4 regions of the Methylophilus sp. DMC16 genome follow, and region 2 is predicted to be linked to each of the others. Evidence: predicted binding sites of a transcription regulator. Region 2 holds the regulator's gene; each other region holds the start of a gene.
What was found. Region 2 encodes sigma-54, which starts transcription at its own class of promoters, with help from an activator protein. Its sites were predicted from a motif close to TGGCACNNTTCCTGCT; they were not measured.
Positions count from the first base shown of each region.

Region 1: a site for sigma-54 is predicted at 2,718-2,733, ahead of ACT53D_RS10145 (transglutaminase family protein). Genes of this name have one in related genera too.
Region 3: a site for sigma-54 is predicted at 2,461-2,476, ahead of nirB (nitrite reductase large subunit NirB). Genes of this name have one in related genera too.
Region 4: a site for sigma-54 is predicted at 2,861-2,876, ahead of ssuD (FMNH2-dependent alkanesulfonate monooxygenase). Genes of this name have one in related genera too.

Region 1 is NZ_JBQUZC010000002.1:414,072-418,735, forward strand. Features, by position in the region: gene ACT53D_RS10145 (transglutaminase family protein) at 1-2,678, opposite strand, end outside; gene ACT53D_RS10150 (SPFH domain-containing protein) at 2,786-3,631, opposite strand; gene ACT53D_RS10155 (NfeD family protein) at 3,659-4,105, opposite strand; gene ACT53D_RS10160 (FAD-binding domain-containing protein) at 4,188-4,664, shown strand, end outside.
Region 2 is NZ_JBQUZC010000003.1:87,497-92,160, reverse strand. Features, by position in the region: gene lptC (LPS export ABC transporter periplasmic protein LptC) at 1-412, shown strand, start outside; gene lptA (lipopolysaccharide transport periplasmic protein LptA) at 471-1,085, shown strand; gene lptB (LPS export ABC transporter ATP-binding protein) at 1,094-1,837, shown strand; gene ACT53D_RS11870 (RNA polymerase factor sigma-54) at 1,844-3,388, shown strand; gene tyrS (tyrosine--tRNA ligase) at 3,434-4,664, opposite strand, start outside.
Region 3 is NZ_JBQUZC010000001.1:1,519,369-1,524,032, forward strand. Features, by position in the region: gene ACT53D_RS07100 (nitrate reductase) at 1-2,275, shown strand, start outside; gene nirB (nitrite reductase large subunit NirB) at 2,759-4,664, shown strand, end outside.
Region 4 is NZ_JBQUZC010000004.1:7,679-12,342, reverse strand. Features, by position in the region: gene ACT53D_RS14150 (amidohydrolase family protein) at 1-304, opposite strand, end outside; gene ACT53D_RS14145 (acyl-CoA dehydrogenase family protein) at 463-1,683, opposite strand; gene ssuD (FMNH2-dependent alkanesulfonate monooxygenase) at 1,692-2,825, opposite strand; gene ACT53D_RS14135 (sigma-54 interaction domain-containing protein) at 3,391-4,431, shown strand; gene ribA (GTP cyclohydrolase II) at 4,418-4,664, shown strand, end outside.

The DNA of each region.
Region 1 (4,664 bases), on a different contig from region 2:
GCCACGACATCGGCGATGTCTTGCGTCACGAAGTGCGGCAACATCCAGCGGTCATGCAGCTCGGTGCCCCAGTGCACCAGTTTGCCGGTATATGGCGTTTTCCAGAAGCGGGCCACCAGCGCACGCAGTAACAGGCTTTGCAGCAAACTCATGCGCGCATGCGGCGGCATTTCAAAAGCACGGAATTCCACCAGCCCGAGGCGGCCAGTCGGGCCATCCGGCGAATAGAGTTTGTCGATGGAAAACTCCGAGCGGTGCGTGTTACCGGTTAAATCCACCAGCAAATTGCGCAGTAGCCGGTCAACCAGCCACGGCTGCTCGCTTTCTTTGCCTGCGGGTAAGGCTTGTTCCATCTGCTGAAAAGCAATCGCCAACTCATACAAATTGTCATCTCTGGCCTCATCCACGCGCGGTGCCTGACTGGTCGGGCCAATAAAGGTCCCTGAAAACAGATAAGACAAGGCGGGGTGATTTTGCCAGTAGGTAATCAGGCTACGTAATACATCCGGGCGCCGCAACATGGGGCTATCCGCCGGCGTTTCCCCACCCAGCGTGACATGGTTACCGCCACCGGTGCCGGTGTGGCGGCCGTCCAGCATGAATTTCTCAGTGCCGAGCCGACACAGACGCGCCTCGTCGTACAAGACGTTGATGTTTGTCACCAGCTCTTTCCAGGTTTTCGCCGGGTGGATATTCACTTCGATGACGCCGGGGTCCGGCGTCACGCTGAGCAACTTGAGCCTGCTGTCGCGCGGCGGGGGATACCCTTCCAGCCACAGCTTGAGTTTCAAATCGGCCGTAGTTTGCTCAATGGCACTTAGTAAATCCAGATAGTCTTCCAGTCGACTCACTGGCGGCATAAACACATACAGTCGGCCATTGCGCACCTGTACGCATAACGCGGTATGGACCACTTCCCGGGCCAGCGGCTGCACTGTTTTGTGCTTGATCCGCACCGTGGGTGATTTGGCGGTCGCCAACGCTGCCTGTGGCTCAAACGGGTCCAGGGGAAATTCTGGCTCCATCTCTGCAGGCAACTGCCATGGCAGCGAGGACAAGGGCAAGCGCAAGCCCATGGGCGAGTCACCACCCAGCAGATACAAATGTTCGCGGCGCAACGGCCACTTGCTGGTCAGCCATGCCCCGGCAGACTGGCTCTCGTCCGGCTTGAGCGGCATAACATAACCAACCACTTGCCCCAAGCCCTGGTTGAGCAAATCTGCCAGCCGTTTGCGCTCTGTCGCATCCTGCAAATCCAGCTTGAGCGGATCGAGATTCACCGGTAACTGCTGCTCTTGTTGCGCGAGACTCATCACATCTTCATATGCGGCAATCACACAAGCTTTGGGAAAGCCCAACATGTCGGCCAGATGCCGGGAAAAAGCTTCTGCCTGCGCTACGCCATAGCCGTCATTATGACCTTCGGCTGAAAACAGGCTGGCATCGCGCCACACCGGCTTGCCATCCGGGCGCCAGTAAATATTGATGGCCCAGCGCGGCAAAGGCTCACCGGGATACCACTTGCCCTGGCCATAATGCAAAAAGCCATCCGGGGCAAAGTGCGCTTTCAGACGCAAAGCCAGGTCACCGGCCAGCTGGCGCTTGTGATCTCCCAGTGCAAGAGTGTTCCATTGTGCGCCATCCATATCATCAATCGACACAAAAGTCGGTTCGCCGCCTTGCGTCAGCCGCACATCGTGCTTCTTGAGCTCAACATCCACCTTGTCACCCAGCTTGAGGATGGCCTGCCAGTCCGCTTCGCTGTAAGGCTTGGTCACGCGCGGGTCTTCGTGAATGCGCGTTACTGTCATCTCATGCGTGAACGTGACCTCGGCGATATCGGTAAAGCCAGTCACTGGCGCTGCCGAGGAAGGAATCGCCGTACACGCCAACGGAATATGCCCCTCTCCGGCCATCAGTCCAGAGGTAGGATCTAACCCAACCCATCCTGCGCCGGGAATAAACACCTCGGTCCAGGCATGCAAATCGGTAAAATCCTTGTCGGTGCCACTGGGGCCATCCAGCGCCGCAACGTCGGCCTTGAGCTGAATCAGGTAGCCGGAAACAAAGCGCGCGGCCAAGCCCAGGTGGCGCATGATTTGCACCAGCAACCAGGCGGAGTCCCGGCAAGACCCTGTGCGCTTCTGTAGAGACTCTTCCGGGGTTTGTATGCCCGGCTCCATGCGCACGGTATAGCCGATTTCAGCCTGCAAACGCTGATTGACGGCCACCAGAAAGTCGACAATGCCGACTTCGGGTTTGATCACGGCTTGCCGCATTTCCGTCATCCACGCCTGCAACAAGGGCCCGACCGGATCGGGCTGCAAATAGGCGGTCAGCTCGAACGCCTGCTGCGCGGTATAGTTAAAGGGGTAATGCTCGGCATATTTCTCGACAAAAAAATCAAATGGATTGATGACGGTCATATCTGCCACCAAATCGACCGTAAAGTCGAGCTCACGCACCATTTCGGGGAATACGTAACGGGCAATGTAGTTGCCGTAGGGGTCTTGCTGCCAATTGATAAAATGCTGTTCAGGATTAACCGTCAGCGAATACGACAAAATCGGCGTGCGCGCGTGGGCAGCGGGCTTGAGGCGGACTTCGTGTGGCGAAAGATTGACCAGGCGGTCAAATTGATAGCGGGTGCGGTGATGTAAAGCGACGCGTATAGCCACTGCTGATCCTCAATAATATTATGATTTTAAGCAGTGTGATGCAGGAAATATGCCAGCCACGCCAAAACCCAGCGCGTGGCGGCAATTAAACGCTAACCCTGATCGACTTACTTGCTGCCGCCTACCAGATTTTTGACCGCGCTCACCACATCGCCTGGCAGCACGACAATTTTGCTATTGTTGGAGTCGGCCATTTTTTGCATTGATTGAATATAACGGTCCCCCAGCAAAAAGGTGGCGGAGGTATTATTTTCCTTGACCGCCTCGGCAATCATTTTAATCGCCGCTGCTGAGGCTTGAGCCCCCACCATTTGCGCCTCTGCGTCTTTACGCGCGGCTTCCAGGCGGGCTTCGGCATTCAAGATCAAAGACTGCTTGGCGCCTTCGGCTTCTGTCACCACCGCCACACGCTCCCGCTCGGCCGCTGCCTGACGTTCCATCGCATCCTGCATATTTGCAGAGGGTTTGATGTCTTGAATCTCCACACTTTTCACGGTGAGACCCCAGTCCAGCGCCTCATCGGCAATCGCTTCTTTAAGCTCAGCCTTGATCCGGTCACGCGAGGTCAGCGCATGATTCAGGTCCATGCCACCGATGATAGAACGCAAACTGGTTTGTACCATATTGCGCATGGCTTCACGAAAGTTTTCGATGCCATAGACCGCACGCTCGATATTGGTCACTTTGATAAACGCCACCGCATTGGCCAGAATCACCGCGTTATCACGGGTGATCACCTCCTGCTCTGGGACATCGAGAATGATGTCTTTGGTAGTCACCTTGTAACTGACGTTACTGAATACCGGGTTGATCACATTGAGGCCTGGCTTGAGAATGCCGGCAAATTTACCGAGCCGCTCGACCACCCATTCTTCGCCCTGCGGCACAATACGTACCCCTTTCACGATGGCGATCACTACCAGTACGATGACAATGACACTGACTTCGGTCATAACGACTCCCCTCAATAATTAAAACGATTAACCGTGGTGGGCAGGCGCCACACGCAAGCTGTTGCCTTCCACGGCGACAATGATTGCCGCTTGTTGCACAGCCATGGTCGTATCGGCATAAGCTACCCATTCGCGGCTACCCAACACCCCTTGTGCAAACCGGATCTTGCCCGGTTGCATGGGAGAAATAGCCTCAATCACCACGCCTTCACGACCGATTTCCTCGCCCTGCGCCTGTCCAACCCGCAAGTCAGGCTTGCGTTTCTCCAGCTTGCGCATGATGGCCAAGGCCAGTGCCGCCAGCACGGCATAATTGAGGGCTTGCAAGGCTAATGACATCTCAGGCCAAAACAGGGTGAGCGCTGCCATTGCCAGTGCGGCAATGCCTAGCCATAACAAGTACAAGGTGCCGAGTAGCATTTCTGAGCATAACAGCACCAGGCCCAACCCGCACCACCACCATCCTGTCTGCATAACCCGCCCCCCCAAACCACGATGAATAAACGACCACGAATCTTTGAGCGCATGGTATCACTACTTGTGTCAAAATGGGGGAATGACTCAACCGCCTGTCCGCCTTACGCTTGCGACTGACCGCCGGGAACGGCTGGCACAAATCCGCACCTGCTTTCCGCAGGCCAGCGGACCAGATTTGGACGACCGCTGGCAAGGCGGCCGCGTCACGGCATTGCAGCGACTGGCGGCCATTGATGCCGATGCGTATCACCAGACCCGGAATCATCTGGATGGCGCAGCCACCCGGCTTTCGCCTTACTTGCGCCATGGCTGCCTGTCCTTGCAAGAGACGGTAAACAACGTCCGCCAAAGCGCTGGTAAGCGCGGTGTCAAATTGATTGCCGAGCTTAGCTACCGCGACTACTTCAGGCAAGTCTGGTACCGTTTTGGTGAGGCAATCAAACAACCCATGGAGTCACCTAAAGTGGCCCTGGGCACACAACCCTTGCCTGACTTTATTGCGCAGGGATTCACCGGGCTGGTATGCATGGATGAAATTGTGCGTCAGCTGCGACAA
Region 2 (4,664 bases):
CTTTCCTGCCAATGACTATACAGAATTGCAGCGGCCACGCTTTACCCAGTTTGGCCTGAACAAGCCTTACACGCAAATTTATGGTCAGCATGGACGTGTTTCTGCCAATGGTAAACTGGTGGAGTTTAGCAATCAGGTCAAGGTGATCCGCCAAGCCTCTGCCACCAAGCCAGAAACACAAATGCAAACCGAGCGGCTTTGGCTGGAGCCGGATACCGAGGTGGCACACACAGACCAGTCGGTGATCATCCGCCAAAAACCGGCGACAGTGATTACAGGCACGGGCATGCGTTTTGATAACCGGGCTGATACCATGCAATTGTTTAACCGGGTGCATGTGCATTATGAGCGTCCACCCGTCGCCAGCAATTTGGCAAGCCCGGCCCAGGCGTCAAACACAGAACGCCAATGACCGTTGATTATGGAGAAATGAGTTGAACACGCACAAGCCCTTATTTTTAGCGATCTGCATGAGCGTATGGGCGCTATTGTCCATGCCGCTGAGTGTGCTGGCCGAAGAATCTGACCGAGATCAACCGATAGAGCTTGAAGCGGATACCGTGACCGTGAACGATGCTAAAAAAATCAGTATCTACACGGGCAACGTGATTCTTAATCAGGGCACTTTGCAAATCAAGGCGGACAAAATGATCGTACGCGAGGATCAGGACGGCTTTCAACATAGCACCTGTACCGGCAACCCCACCACATTCAAGCAAAAACGTACCGGTAAAGACGAGTGGATGCAAGGCAGTGGTCAACGTATCGAATACAACGCCCGCATGGATAAAGTGCAACTGTATACCAATGCCTGGGTTAAACGTGGTGAAGACATCGTGACCGGGGACTACATCAGCTACGACGCCAACGCCGAGTATGCCGAGGTGATTGGCGGCACCAAAGCCAACCCGAACGGGACGGCTGGCAGCCGCGTCAAGGCCACCATACAGCCTAAAAATAAAACCACACCACCTGTCATTGACAACAAGCCAACCTCTCAACAGGGGTTACGGATGAATCGCTCCTTGCAACTCAAGGTCGAACCTGCCCCTGCCGAAAACACTGGTGAGCAAGGCAAAGAGTAAGCATAAAGATGGAAACCATGGCAGCAGATCAGAACCATTTGCAGGTTAACCGCCTGAAAAAAACCTATCAGGGCCGTACCGTGGTCAAAAACACGACGCTTGAGTTACGCAGTGGCGAAGTGATCGGCTTGCTGGGTCCCAACGGGGCAGGCAAAACCACCAGCTTTTACATGATTGTCGGGTTGGTTGCACTGGATGAAGGCAACATTACGCTGAATGGCGCCGACGTGAGCCGCGCGCCCATGCATGAGCGCGCGCGCATGGGCCTGGCTTATCTGCCCCAAGAAGCATCCATTTTCCGCAAGCTCAGCGTAACCGACAACATCCTCGCCATTCTTGAAACCCGTCCCTATACGGAAGAGCAGCGTGAGGCGAGGCTTGAGTCCTTGCTGGATCAATTGCATATCCAGCACATCCGCAACAGTCAGGCCGTCAGCTTGTCTGGCGGCGAACGTCGACGCGTTGAAATTGCGCGCTGCCTGGCCACAGACCCTAAATTTATTTTGCTGGATGAACCGTTCGCCGGGATTGATCCGATTGCGGTGATCGAAATCCAGAAAATCATCCGCTACCTGAGCAGTCAGAATATTGGTATTTTAATCACCGACCACAATGTGCGCGAAACGCTGGACATCTGTGACCGCGCTTATATTGTCAATGAAGGCGCTGTGTTTGCAGCAGGCACGCCCGATGAAATCATTCAGAACGAAGGTGTGCGTGAAGTGTATCTGGGCAAGAATTTTAGGCTGTAATCCGTCATGAAACAGAACCTGCAATTACGTATTTCGCAAAATCTGGCGCTGACGCCGCAGCTGCAGCAATCGATCCGTTTGCTGCAACTTTCCACGCTGGAACTGAACCAGGAACTGGAAACCATCCTGCAGGAAAACCCGTTACTGGAAATGTCAGACGGTGAAGAAGGCGAGTTTGAAGATAACACACCGCCTCCCCCCACTGTAGAAGCTGAGCCGACAGATGCCAGCTCGTTTGACATGGCAACGCAGCAAGAGATCACCGCACCGGCAGAAAGTCTGCGTGAAGACTTGCACGATGAGCTGGGCGGGAGCGAGAGCGACCTGCCCAATTTAAACGAGGAATTCACGCCGCCAGAGTTTGAAGATGATTATGAAGAGTTTGGCAGCACCAGCAACTGGGACGAAGCCGGACGCAATCATCAGGAAGACGAAGACAGTGACTTTTCCAGACAGGAAACCACCAGCATCAGTTTGCGCGAGCATCTGATTGATCAGATACAACTGGCACATTTATCGCAACGTGACATGAGCCTGGTCAAACTGCTACTGGATAGCATCACTGATGATGGCTATCTGGAGCAAGATCTGCAGGAGATTGTGGAGCACTTGCCACTCGAACTTGAGGTCGAGCTGCTGGAACTGGAAACCGCACTCAAACTGATCCAGAACCTGGACCCTGTAGGCGTTGGTGCGCGCGATTTACGCGAGTGCCTGCTCTTGCAACTGACGCGTTTGCCGCAAGAAACGCCACACTTGCAAACCGCCATTGCCATTGCCAAAGACCACCTGGCGCTGCTGGCCAACAAAGACTTTGTCAAACTGCGCAAGGTGCTTGGTTGCGATGAAGCGGTACTCAAGGCGGCGCAGCACCTGATCCGCCAGCAAAACCCCAGACCCGGCAGCGAGTTTTCCAGCTTTAGTCACGATCACTTTATCCAGCACGATGTGGTGGTTAAAAAGATCAAGGGTATTTGGGTCGCCTCCTTAAATGATGGCGTGATCCCCAAACTGCGCATCAACCAGATGTATGCGGACATCCTCAAGCGCAACCGCGAGAGTTCAGGCCAATACCTGCAAAGCCAGATGCAGGAAGCCAAGTGGATGATTAAAAATATCCAGCAGCGCTTCTCGACCATTTTGCGCGTGTCACAAGCCATTGTAGATCGCCAGCGCAACTTCTTTGAACATGGTGAAATTGCCATGCGGCCACTGGTACTGCGTGAAATCGCCGAAGAACTCGACTTGCATGAAAGCACAGTTTCCCGCGTCACCACGCATAAGTATATGCTCACACCGCGTGGCGTCTATGAACTCAAATACTTCTTTGGCAGCTCAGTGGCCACAGATGCAGGCGGCTCCTGCTCTGCCACCGCCATCCGCGCCTTGATCAAGCAAATGGTGGCCGAAGAAAACCCGAAAAAGCCTTTGTCGGACAACCAGATCACCGACACACTGGCACAACAAGGCATCGTCGTTGCCCGCCGTACCATAGCCAAATATCGCGAGTCCCTGAATATTCCTCCCGCGAACTTGCGCAAAACGCTCTAAACAAAAAAGGCCGCAGATGCGGCCTTTTTTGTTTCTCAGCTCAAATCACCTGATTGTGATCTTGGCAAATTTACGTTTGCCCACCTGTGCGATCACTGTCACGCCTTTTGTCAAAGGCAGATTCTTATCATCCACCTTGACGCTGTCGAGCTTGACGCCGCCTTGCTGCACTGCGCGCATGGCTTCACTGGTGCTTTCAACCAGGCCCGCCTGTTTTAACAATTGGCTAATGCCGATGCTCTCGCCTTCAATGGTCACTTCAACTTCGGGCACGTCATCCGGGATGCCGCCTTTGGCACGGGTCTGGAAGTCCTGCAAGGCTTTTTCAGCCGCGGCTTGACCATGGAAACGCGCCACAATTTCCTGCGCGAAGCCGACCTTGATATTGCGGGGGTTTGCGCCACTGGCGACTTGCGCCTTCCATTCGGCAATGTTTTCCAGCGTCGCAAAAGACAGCAAATCAATATAGCGCCACATCAGTTCATCTGAAATCGACATGATCTTGGCAAAAATAGTCTCTGGCGCCTCGCTAATGCCAATGTAGTTCCCGAGTGATTTAGACATTTTATTGACGCCATCCAACCCTTCCAGCAACGGCATCATCAGCACACATTGCTGCGACTGGCCGGCCTGCTTTTGCAACTCACGCCCCATGAGCAGGTTAAACTTCTGGTCGGTACCACCGAGCTCAAGATCCGCTTGCAGGGCCACCGAATCATATCCTTGCAGTAACGGGTACAGAAACTCGTGAATCGCAATCGGTTGATTACCCTTGAAGCGTTTGGAGAAGTCATCCCGCTCCAGCATGCGGGCCACGGTATGGCTGGCAGCCAGCTTGATCATCCCCGCCGCACCGAGTTCACTTAACCAGTTGGAGTTAAAAACAATCTCGGTTTTGGTGGGATCCAGTATTTTGAAGACTTGTGCGGCATAGGTATCGGCGTTGGCCTTGACCTGCTCCACGGTTAAGGGTGGACGGGTGGCGCTTTTGCCCGTTGGGTCACCAATCATGCCGGTAAAGTCACCGATCAGGAATAAAATCTGATGGCCCAGATCCTGCAACTGGCGCAATTTATTAATGAGGACGGTATGACCCAGGTGCAAGTCGGGCGCGGTAGGGTCAAAGCCTGCTTTCACACGTAACGGCTTGCCTGTTTTCAGTTTCTCGACCAGCTCCTGCTCGATCAGTAACTCATCTGCGCCACGCTTGATAATGGCCAACGCCTTGGCAATTTCTGGGCTCAATGCTGGCACTTCAGATGAGGGTTGTTTGGTA
Region 3 (4,664 bases), on a different contig from region 2:
GGCCGGTTACAAGGCCACGCTGGGCGCCGATGCGCCACCGGCCTGTTATGAAGATATCGACCATACGCAATGCCTGTTCATTGCCGGCTCGAATACCGCCTTTGCCCACCCGATTGTGTTCCGCCGCATTGAAGATGCCAAGGCCAAAAATCCGGACATGAAAATTGTGGTGGTAGACCCGCGCCGCACCGACACCTCACAACTGGCAGACTTGCACCTGGCGATCTTGCCCGGCACCGACGTGGCGCTGTTTAACGGCCTGTTGCATGTGATGCTGTGGGAAGGCCTGCTCGATATGGCTTATATCCGCAACCATACCGAAGGCTTTGAAGCGCTCAAGGAAACCGTGCGCGAATACACCCCCAAGATGGTAGCCGATATTTGTGGCGTGCCTGAGGCCGATATCATTCAGGCCGCCAAGTGGTTTGGTGCGGGCCCGACCTTGTCCATGTATTGCATGGGGCTGAACCAGTCCATCCATGGCACTGAAAAAAATGCCGCGCTGATCAACCTGCACCTGGCCACCGGCCAGATCGGCAAGCCCGGCGCAGGCCCGTTCTCGCTGACCGGTCAACCCAACGCTATGGGCGGCCGCGAAGTCGGCGGCATGGCCAACCTGCTGTCGGGCCACCGCGACCTGGCCAATGCCGAACACCGTGCAGAAGTCGCGCGCTTGTGGGGCGTGCCCGACGTCCCGGCCACCCCGGGCAAAACCGCGGTAGAGATGTTTGAGGCGGTTAAAAGCGGCGAGATCAAGGCGATCTGGATTGCCTGCACCAACCCCGCACACTCGATGCCAGACCTCAATAATGTGTTGGCCTCCCTGCAACAGGCTGAGCTGGTCGTGTTGCAAGATGCGTTTAACAATACCGATAGCAATATCTACGCCGATGTGTTTCTGCCTGCCTCGACCTGGGGCGAAAAAGAAGGCACAGTCACCAATTCGGAGCGCCGCATCACGCGCGTGCAGCCAGCCGCCCCCAAGCCGGGTGAAGCCCGTCATGACTGGGAGGCTGTGGTCGACTTTGCCCACCGTTTGGCACAAAAACTGGGTAAACCAGACACCCTGTTTAACTACCCGAATACCGAAACCATTTTTAACGAGCACCGTGAAAGCACGCGTGGCCGCGACCTTGATATCACAGGCTTGAGTTACCAGATTCTGGAAACCCGGGGCCCGCAACAATGGCCGTTTAAATCGGGCGCCAGCCAGGGCGAAGCCCGCTTGTACACCGATGGCGTGTTCCAGAAACCGGGCGGTAAGGCGCATTTTGTCAGCGCGGTGTACAAGCCGACCGCCGACAAGCCGGACGCGCGCCATCCCTTCCGCCTGCTGACCGGCCGCCTGCGCGACCAATGGCATGGCATGAGCCGCACCGGCACGCTGGCGCAGCTCTATAACCATGTCGAAGAGCCAGTGGTCTCCATGCATGCCGATGACATGCAACGACGCCAGATCAGTGAGGGCGACATTGTTAAACTGAGTAACAAGCGCGGTGAGTTAATCATCAAGGTGCAGCAATCAGACGAAGTCAAACCGGCCGAGCTGTTTATCCCCATGCACTGGGGCAGCCAGTTTATGCACGGCTTGGGCGTGAATGTGTTGATGCCACCGGCTTTTGATAAAACCTCCAAGCAACCGGAACTCAAGCACACGGCGGTCAAGATCGAAAAGTTGAGCTTGCCCTGGCAAATGACGGTGATGCGCAGCTGCAACGACCTGCACTTGCTCGCCAACATCCGCACGCTATTGGTGGCCTTTGATTACGCCACCGTGGGACTGTATGGCCGTGGCAACGGCATGCTGATTCTGCGCGCGTCGCACCACGCTGCCCCGGATAGCCAGCTGATCGCCCGGCTGGATCAGTTGCTTGGCATGGTCGAAGATGCGCCCATGCTACGGCTGGATGATGTCAAACGCGGCATCAGTAAACGCATTCTGGTCGAGCAAGGCCAGGTCAGCGCGGTGCGCCTGATTGGTGAAATGCTGGCCGCAGACTGGCTCAAGCAAGTCATGCTCGAAGGCCAGTTCACCGACGAATTGCGCAAATGGGCACTGGCGCCGCTAGCGGCGCCCCCCACTGGACAAAAATCACGCGGCAAGATCGTCTGTAACTGCCTGGATGTCTCAGAAAACGAGATTATCGAAACCTGCCAGCAGGGAGCAGATTTACCGACGCTGCAAGCCAAGCTGAAATGTGGCACCAGTTGCGGCTCCTGCGTGCCGGAACTCAAGCGGCTGGTCAAACTGCATGGCAAAACCCATGCGGGATAAGGACATCACGCGCGCACCTGAATGCATTTGATCGCCTGTCGGCACAGGATTGCGCCAAGGATGGTGCAATCCTGTGCACATGCCTCATTAGCGTGCACCAGACCAATGGCAGATGGATCGCGCGGTGCCCGCAAGCTCAAACATACGCGCAATATCGCAGATAAAACACATCAGGAACAATGACTTAGCATAAATCCTGATTCATCTGCGCCCCCATCCTGGCGGTTGGCATGCCAATTGCTTTTTTTATCACAAAGTGGCGTTTTGTCATGCCATTTTTAAATCAGAGATTTTCCATCGTCGGCAAATCTCATACTGGACAACGGCGTCCATAGCTTGTTTCGCAGTATTGCAATGTGCAATCGCGGCATAGGCTATGGACGCCGTTTTTGTTTTTAGGCTTTGAGTTTGATAACGCAATGCTCGCAACTGACATGAAAAACATCGTGACACTGCCTGCTTGCATCTGATTAGGAATACAAGATGAATCAACACACACGCATCCTCGTCGTCGGCAACGGCATGGTGGGACATTACTTTGTGCAAGAACTGGTGAAACGCCACCCTGACCTGGCCGCGGCTAACCTGCAAGTCACCGTGCTGGGCGAAGAACCACGCCCGGCTTATGACCGCGTGCACCTCTCCAGTTTTTTCTCGGGCAGCACGGCGGAAGACCTGTCGCTAGTCGAGCCTGGGTTTTATGACCGGCCGGGCCTGACGTTGCGCCTGAATGCACGCGTCAGCCAGATTGACCGCCACCAGCATACCGTGACACTGACAGACGACACGATCTTGGCCTACGACAAGCTGGTACTGGCGACAGGCTCTTATCCATTTGTCCCTGCTGTCACCGGGCGTGACCGTGAAAACTGTTTTGTCTACCGAACCATTGAAGATCTCGAAGCCATGACGGCAGCAGGCAAAACCGCCAAGAGCGGTGTCGTCGTTGGCGGTGGCCTACTGGGCCTGGAATGCGCCAAGGCATTGAAAGACATGGGCCTGGAAACCCATGTGGTTGAATTTGCGCCCCGTTTGATGGCGGTGCAAGTAGACGAAGCAGGCGGCAAAGTGCTGCGCAGCAAAATTGAGGAGCTGGGTGTACACGTGCACACCAGCCGCAATACCACGGCGATTGTCGATGGTGCGACAGCACGTCACCGTATGGTGTTCTTTGATGACACCTGGCTGGAAACCGACATGATCGTATTCTCTGCCGGTATCCGTCCACGCGATGAACTGGCACGTGAATCCGGCCTGGCCATCGGTGCCCGTGGCGGTATCGCCATTGATAACTTCTCCCGCTCCAGTGACCACAATATCTACGCCATCGGCGAATGCGCCAGCTGGAACGACGAGATGTTCGGCCTGGTCGCGCCTGGCTATGACATGGCCCGCACTGCCTGCGCGCACCTGCTGGGTGAAACATCGACCACTTTCCAGGGCGCAGACATGAGCACCAAGCTCAAACTGATGGGTGTGGATGTCGCCAGCGTGGGCGATGCCCATGGCAAAAGCCATGGCTGCCGCAGCTACCAGTACACCGATGAAGTACGCAATATCTACAAAAAAATCGTCGTCAGCGAAGATGGCAAAAAACTGCTGGGCGCCGTGCTGATTGGCAATGCCGATGAATACGGCACGCTGCAACAGATGACCATCAACGAAATGCCGCTGCCGGAAAATCCTGAATTCCTGATTCTGCCAGCCAGTGATGGCAAGGAAAAACCTGGCCTGGGCGTGGATGCCCTGCCGGATACCGCGGTACTGTGTTCTTGCAATAATGTCAGCAAAGGCGCGATTGGTGAAGCGGTAGCGGCTGGCAATTGCAGTATAGGCGCCATCAAGTCCTGTACCAAAGCCGGTACCGCCTGTGGTGGCTGCGTGCCGTTGGTGACGCAGGTGATGAAAGCGCAGATGGTGAAGCTGGGCATGACCGTCAACAATCACCTGTGCGAACACTTCCCGTATTCGCGCCAGGAGCTTTACCACCTGGTGCGTGTGGGCCAGATCAAAACCTTTGACGAGTTACTGCATAAACACGGCCAAGGCCTGGGCTGCGATATCTGCAAACCAACCGCCGCCAGCATTCTTGCCTCATGCTGGAACGAATTTATCCTGAAAAAAGACCTGGCGTCCTTGCAGGATTCCAATGACTACTTCTTGGGTAACATCCAGAAAGACGGCAGCTACTCGGTGGTGCCACGCATGCCGGGCGGCGAAGTCACGCCAGATGGCCTGATCGCCATCGGCCAGATTGCGAAAAAATATGGCTTGTATACCAAAGTCACTGGTGGCGCACGCGTGGACATGTTTGGTGCCCGCGTTGAGCAATTACCCAATATCTGGGAAGAGTTGATCGCGGCTGGCTTTGAATCTGGCCATGCCTACG
Region 4 (4,664 bases), on a different contig from region 2:
TATCCACCGAGCCCAAGCCGACCAACTTTTTGCTATGTTTGACCAGATCGGCAATCTGCTGGTCATCAATGGTGAGGTCTGGCGTTTCACGGCCGACCACCACTGCGAGGTCTATGCCGGCGTCGTCTATTTCCTGCAGATAGCCCTCAACAGTGTACGAACGTCGAAAATGCTCGGGCTCCAGCGAACCCACGCGCTGATTCAGCCATTTAGCCGTCTCATAGGCAGGCGTGTTGGGCGTGGCACCAAAAAAGTCATGCAAAAACGCAGGACGGTTACGTAAATCAATAATTTTTTGTTTCATATCTATTCTTTAGTGATGGAAACACTTAAGCAATGAGTGAGCGGGATGAAGACCAAGGCGCACGACACGCAGAAACCGGAATGTACATGGCGTACATGGGGATTTTGAGTACCGCGCAACGCCGTTATTCGCCCGCCTAGCTATGGATCATGTGTTTCCTATGAGTAAAAGCTAGGGGTGGGATACTGCCCATTCAGCACCCACTCGCCTAACTCCTTGAATTTGTAATCCACCGGGTCATGCAAGGTATACACTCGCAAATTCCGCCAGAAACGGTCCATGCGCAGCTTGGCGGTGGTGGCACGGGCACCCGCCACCTCAAAAATACGCGTGGTCACATCCAGCCCGGCACGGGTCGCCTGCACTTTGGCCGAAAACACGGCCAGCGCCACTTCTCCGCGTTGTGCGTCATCGAGTGACAGTCCTTGCTGCCAGGCCGCATCGAGCAATTCGGCAGCATGGTCGGCCAGCACCGATGATGCATGTAATCCTGCCCAAAACTCGCCGTAATGCAGCAAGGTATAAGGATCCTCATACACACTGTTTGCCAACGAAGCAGACCAGACCCGGCTGCTGCCACGGGTATATTTGGCACCCTCGGCCAGCGCCCCTTCGGCAATACCCAGGTAGATATTGGTAAAAATCAGCTGGGCCACCAACGAACGCAGACCGGCAAACGACGAACTGAGCGGACCAGGCTGCATGAGCAACTCATGGTCTTCCACATGGAGCTGGTTAAATTCTGCACTGCCACTGTCGGTCTGGCGCTGGCCGATGTTGTCCCAATCACCCTTGAGCGTAATCCCTGCGCGACTGGTCGGCACCGCAGCCACCAGAAATTTGCCGCTGCCTTCTTCTATGGCAGACACGATCAGGAAGTCAGAATCCATGGAGCCGGAGCAAAAACTTTTTTGCCCGTGAAACACATAGCCGCCGTCTACCTTACGTGCCACCGTACGCTGGTCCAGCGGATTGAGGGCATTGCCCCACCACAGGTTCTGGTGCGCAGTGAGCTTGAAATAATGCTGCCACTGCGTCTCGCTGCCATATAAACGGATAGACGCCAGCATCAAAAACTGGAACGCAAACACCTGTGCAATTGAGCTGTCGACGCGGGCAATCTGGCGGATGATGCGGTAGGTCTGCGCCCAGCTGGCGCCCAAGCCCCCGGCCTGTTGCGGTAGCCACAAACTGAGCAAGCCGCTATCCCTTACCGCCTGCCGCTGCGCATAGGGCGTCCCTCCTGCGACATCGCGTTCAACCGCGGTGAGTGCCAGATAGTCGCAAAGTTGATCGGCGCGCTGTTGCGGTGTGCCGTGAAACAAAATGCCATGCCCCGCTTCAGCGGCGGGCGGGCGTAAATTCAGAGCCAATGTCATCTTCCCCCCTACGCAGCATGCTTAACAGATTGGGCTGCGCCAAACGGGCCGGTGAGATTGGTCGTAATGCTAACCTCATGTGGGGCCTGTTGCTGGAGCGGCAAAAGCGGGAACAATAATTCAGCGACACGGTAAGCCTCCTCCAGATGTGGGTAGCCTGAGAAAATAAAATAATCAATGCCCAGCGCCTGATACTCTTTAATGCGGTCAGCCACTTCTTGCGGATTGCCCACCAGCGCAGTCCCCGCGCCGCCGCGCACCAGGCCCACACCAGCCCAAAGATTAGGCGAGACTTCGAGCTGGTCACGACGACCATGATGCAAAGCCGTCATGCGTTTTTGTGCCACAGAATCAAAATTGGCCACTGCGGCCTGTGCTGCTGCGATCGTGTCATCGGTGACCTGCGAAATGAGCGTGTCTGCGGCTTGCCAGGCTTGCTCGCTGGTTTCACGCACAATCACATGCAAGCGGATGCCAAACCGGATATGGCGGCCTTTGGCTGCCGCAGCCGCGCGGATGACTTTGATTTTTTCGGCCACGGCGGCAGGCGGTTCACCCCAGGTTAAATGCACATCAATATGCTCGCTGCTGAGTTTGATGGCGGCCTCGGAAGCACCGCCAATAAACAGTGGCGGATAAGGTTTCTGCAAGCTACCGGTTGGCAAGCTGGCCCCCTTCACGCGTAAATAATCGCCTTCAAAATCCACGCGCTGCTCGCTCAGCACCGAACGCCAGATAGACAAGAACTCCTCAGCCTCCGCATACCGCGCATCATGATCGAGAAAGCTGCCCTCGGCCTGCTGTTCGGCCGGGTCACCGCCCGCCACCACATTAATCAGCAGCCGGCCGCCCGAGATACGGTCCAGCGTCGAGGCCATGCGCGCTGACACCACCGGTGAAATAAACCCTGGGCGCGTGGCGACTAAAAACTTGAGCTGGCTGGTTTCATTGATCAGCGCCGAAGAAATGACCCAGGCATCTTCGCAAGAGCGGCCAGACGGCACCAGCACACCGCCATAACCCAGCCGGTCAGCCGCCTGGGCAATCTGTTTCAGATAAGAAAACGTGGCTGGTCTGGCGCCCTGGCTGCTGCCAAGATACCGTTGATCGCCATGCGTGGGTAAAAACCAGAATATTTGCATCGACTACCCTTTACAACCCATTCAAAAGAAATAACAGCTTGAAAAGTGCAAAGTCCATGCCACAAATAAAAGACTTTTAATTCAATCACTTAAAAAAATTATTTTTTTGATTGCTGCAAAATCAGCAACTTGTTCAGCAGTGCTGCTGCGTTTGCAGCACCCTGCATCGATTTCAGCAGGCGGATGTAGAGCAGTGCCATTTGCATACCTCACGCAGCAATAAGCAACCACAAGTCCTCCTTTTCTTAACCCCATGATTTGATGGCATTTATTGTTTTAACCCGTCATCTCATGCCTGCGGTAGCACGACCTCGGCCTGATTGGCATGCATTCTGCTAATTCAGACGGGTAATTAAATCATTATTTCTAATGAGAGATTTATTTATAACTTTAAAGAATATGAATAGCGCCATTACTTATTGGCACGAAATTGCAGCCTGGATTACTGTATCTGGGCTTAACTCTATGGAAAGACAGTGAGATCCTCACGATGGCAAATCTATTAGCAAACGATTTTTATGCGACTGAACACGACACGCAGTTTGAGCAACAGCGTCTGTTAACCATGCCGAACTCGCGGGCCATGTCGACATCGATTCGAGCGACCGCGCAGGTGTTTGAAGATCCGAAGTCGATCGCCTTGCTTAATCGCATCAAGCAAATTGCCCCCAGTGACGCCAACGTCTTGATCATTGGCGAAACTGGCACGGGCAAGGAGTTGATTGCCCGCCATGTGCATGCCTTGAGCTACCGTAAATCCAAACCATTTGTCGCGGTGAATTGCGGCGCGTTCTCGGAAACACTGGTCGAAAGTGAATTGTTCGGCCATGAAAAAGGCGCGTTTACCGGGGCGGTCACCGCCAAAGCCGGCTGGTTTGAAGAGGCCAATGGCGGCACGCTGTTTCTGGATGAGATCGGTGATTTGCCGCTGAGTCTCCAGGTGAAACTGTTACGTGTACTACAAGAGCGTGAGGTCGTACGGCTAGGCGCGCGCAAACCAACCCCGATTGACGTGCGGCTGATTGCAGCGACCAACGTACGCCTGGAGGAGGCCGTGCTGGCTGGTAACTTCAGGGAGGATTTATTCTACCGTTTACGCGTTGCGCACCTGGAGCTGCCAACCCTGCGCAACCGGCCCGGCGATATTTTGCCACTGGCAGATTATTTTGTTGGCGAATATACACGGCGGTTGGGCTACGCCACCATCCGCCTCGATGACTCGGCCAAGCAAAAATTATTGCAACATAGCTGGCCAGGGAATATCCGCGAACTCGAAAATGTGATTCATCACTCCTTGCTGATTTGCCGCAACAATGTGGTGCGCAGTGAGGATTTACATTTGTCCTCGATCTCGCTACACCGACCTAAAGCAACACTGCAGGCCTTGCCCAGCGAAGCAGATACTGACTCGCTGGAAGCGTCGCTACAGCAGTTGTTTGAAACGGGCAAAGCGCAGCTTTATGACTATGTGGAAGACACGCTGGTACGTGCCGCCTATCAGCATTGCCACCATAATCAGGTGCAAACCGCCAAGCTGCTGGGCTTGAGCCGCAATGTGTTGCGCGCCAAGCTGATTAAAATGGGAGCGATCAATGCGCTTAAATAAGCTTGCCTCTTTGCAAACAGCGGCCATCGAAAGCGGCAGCCTGCGCTGGAAAGCCAGTGCTCACTTACCGACAGAATATGGGCAGTACCGTTTACACGCGTTTGTTGATATGCACAGCGGGCAGGAGCAGATCGCACTGGTGCTCGGTGAGATCAGCGGTCAAGCCAGAGTGCTGACCCGCGTGCACTCCGAATGCCTGACCGGGGATGTGTTTGGCTCACAGCGCTGCGATT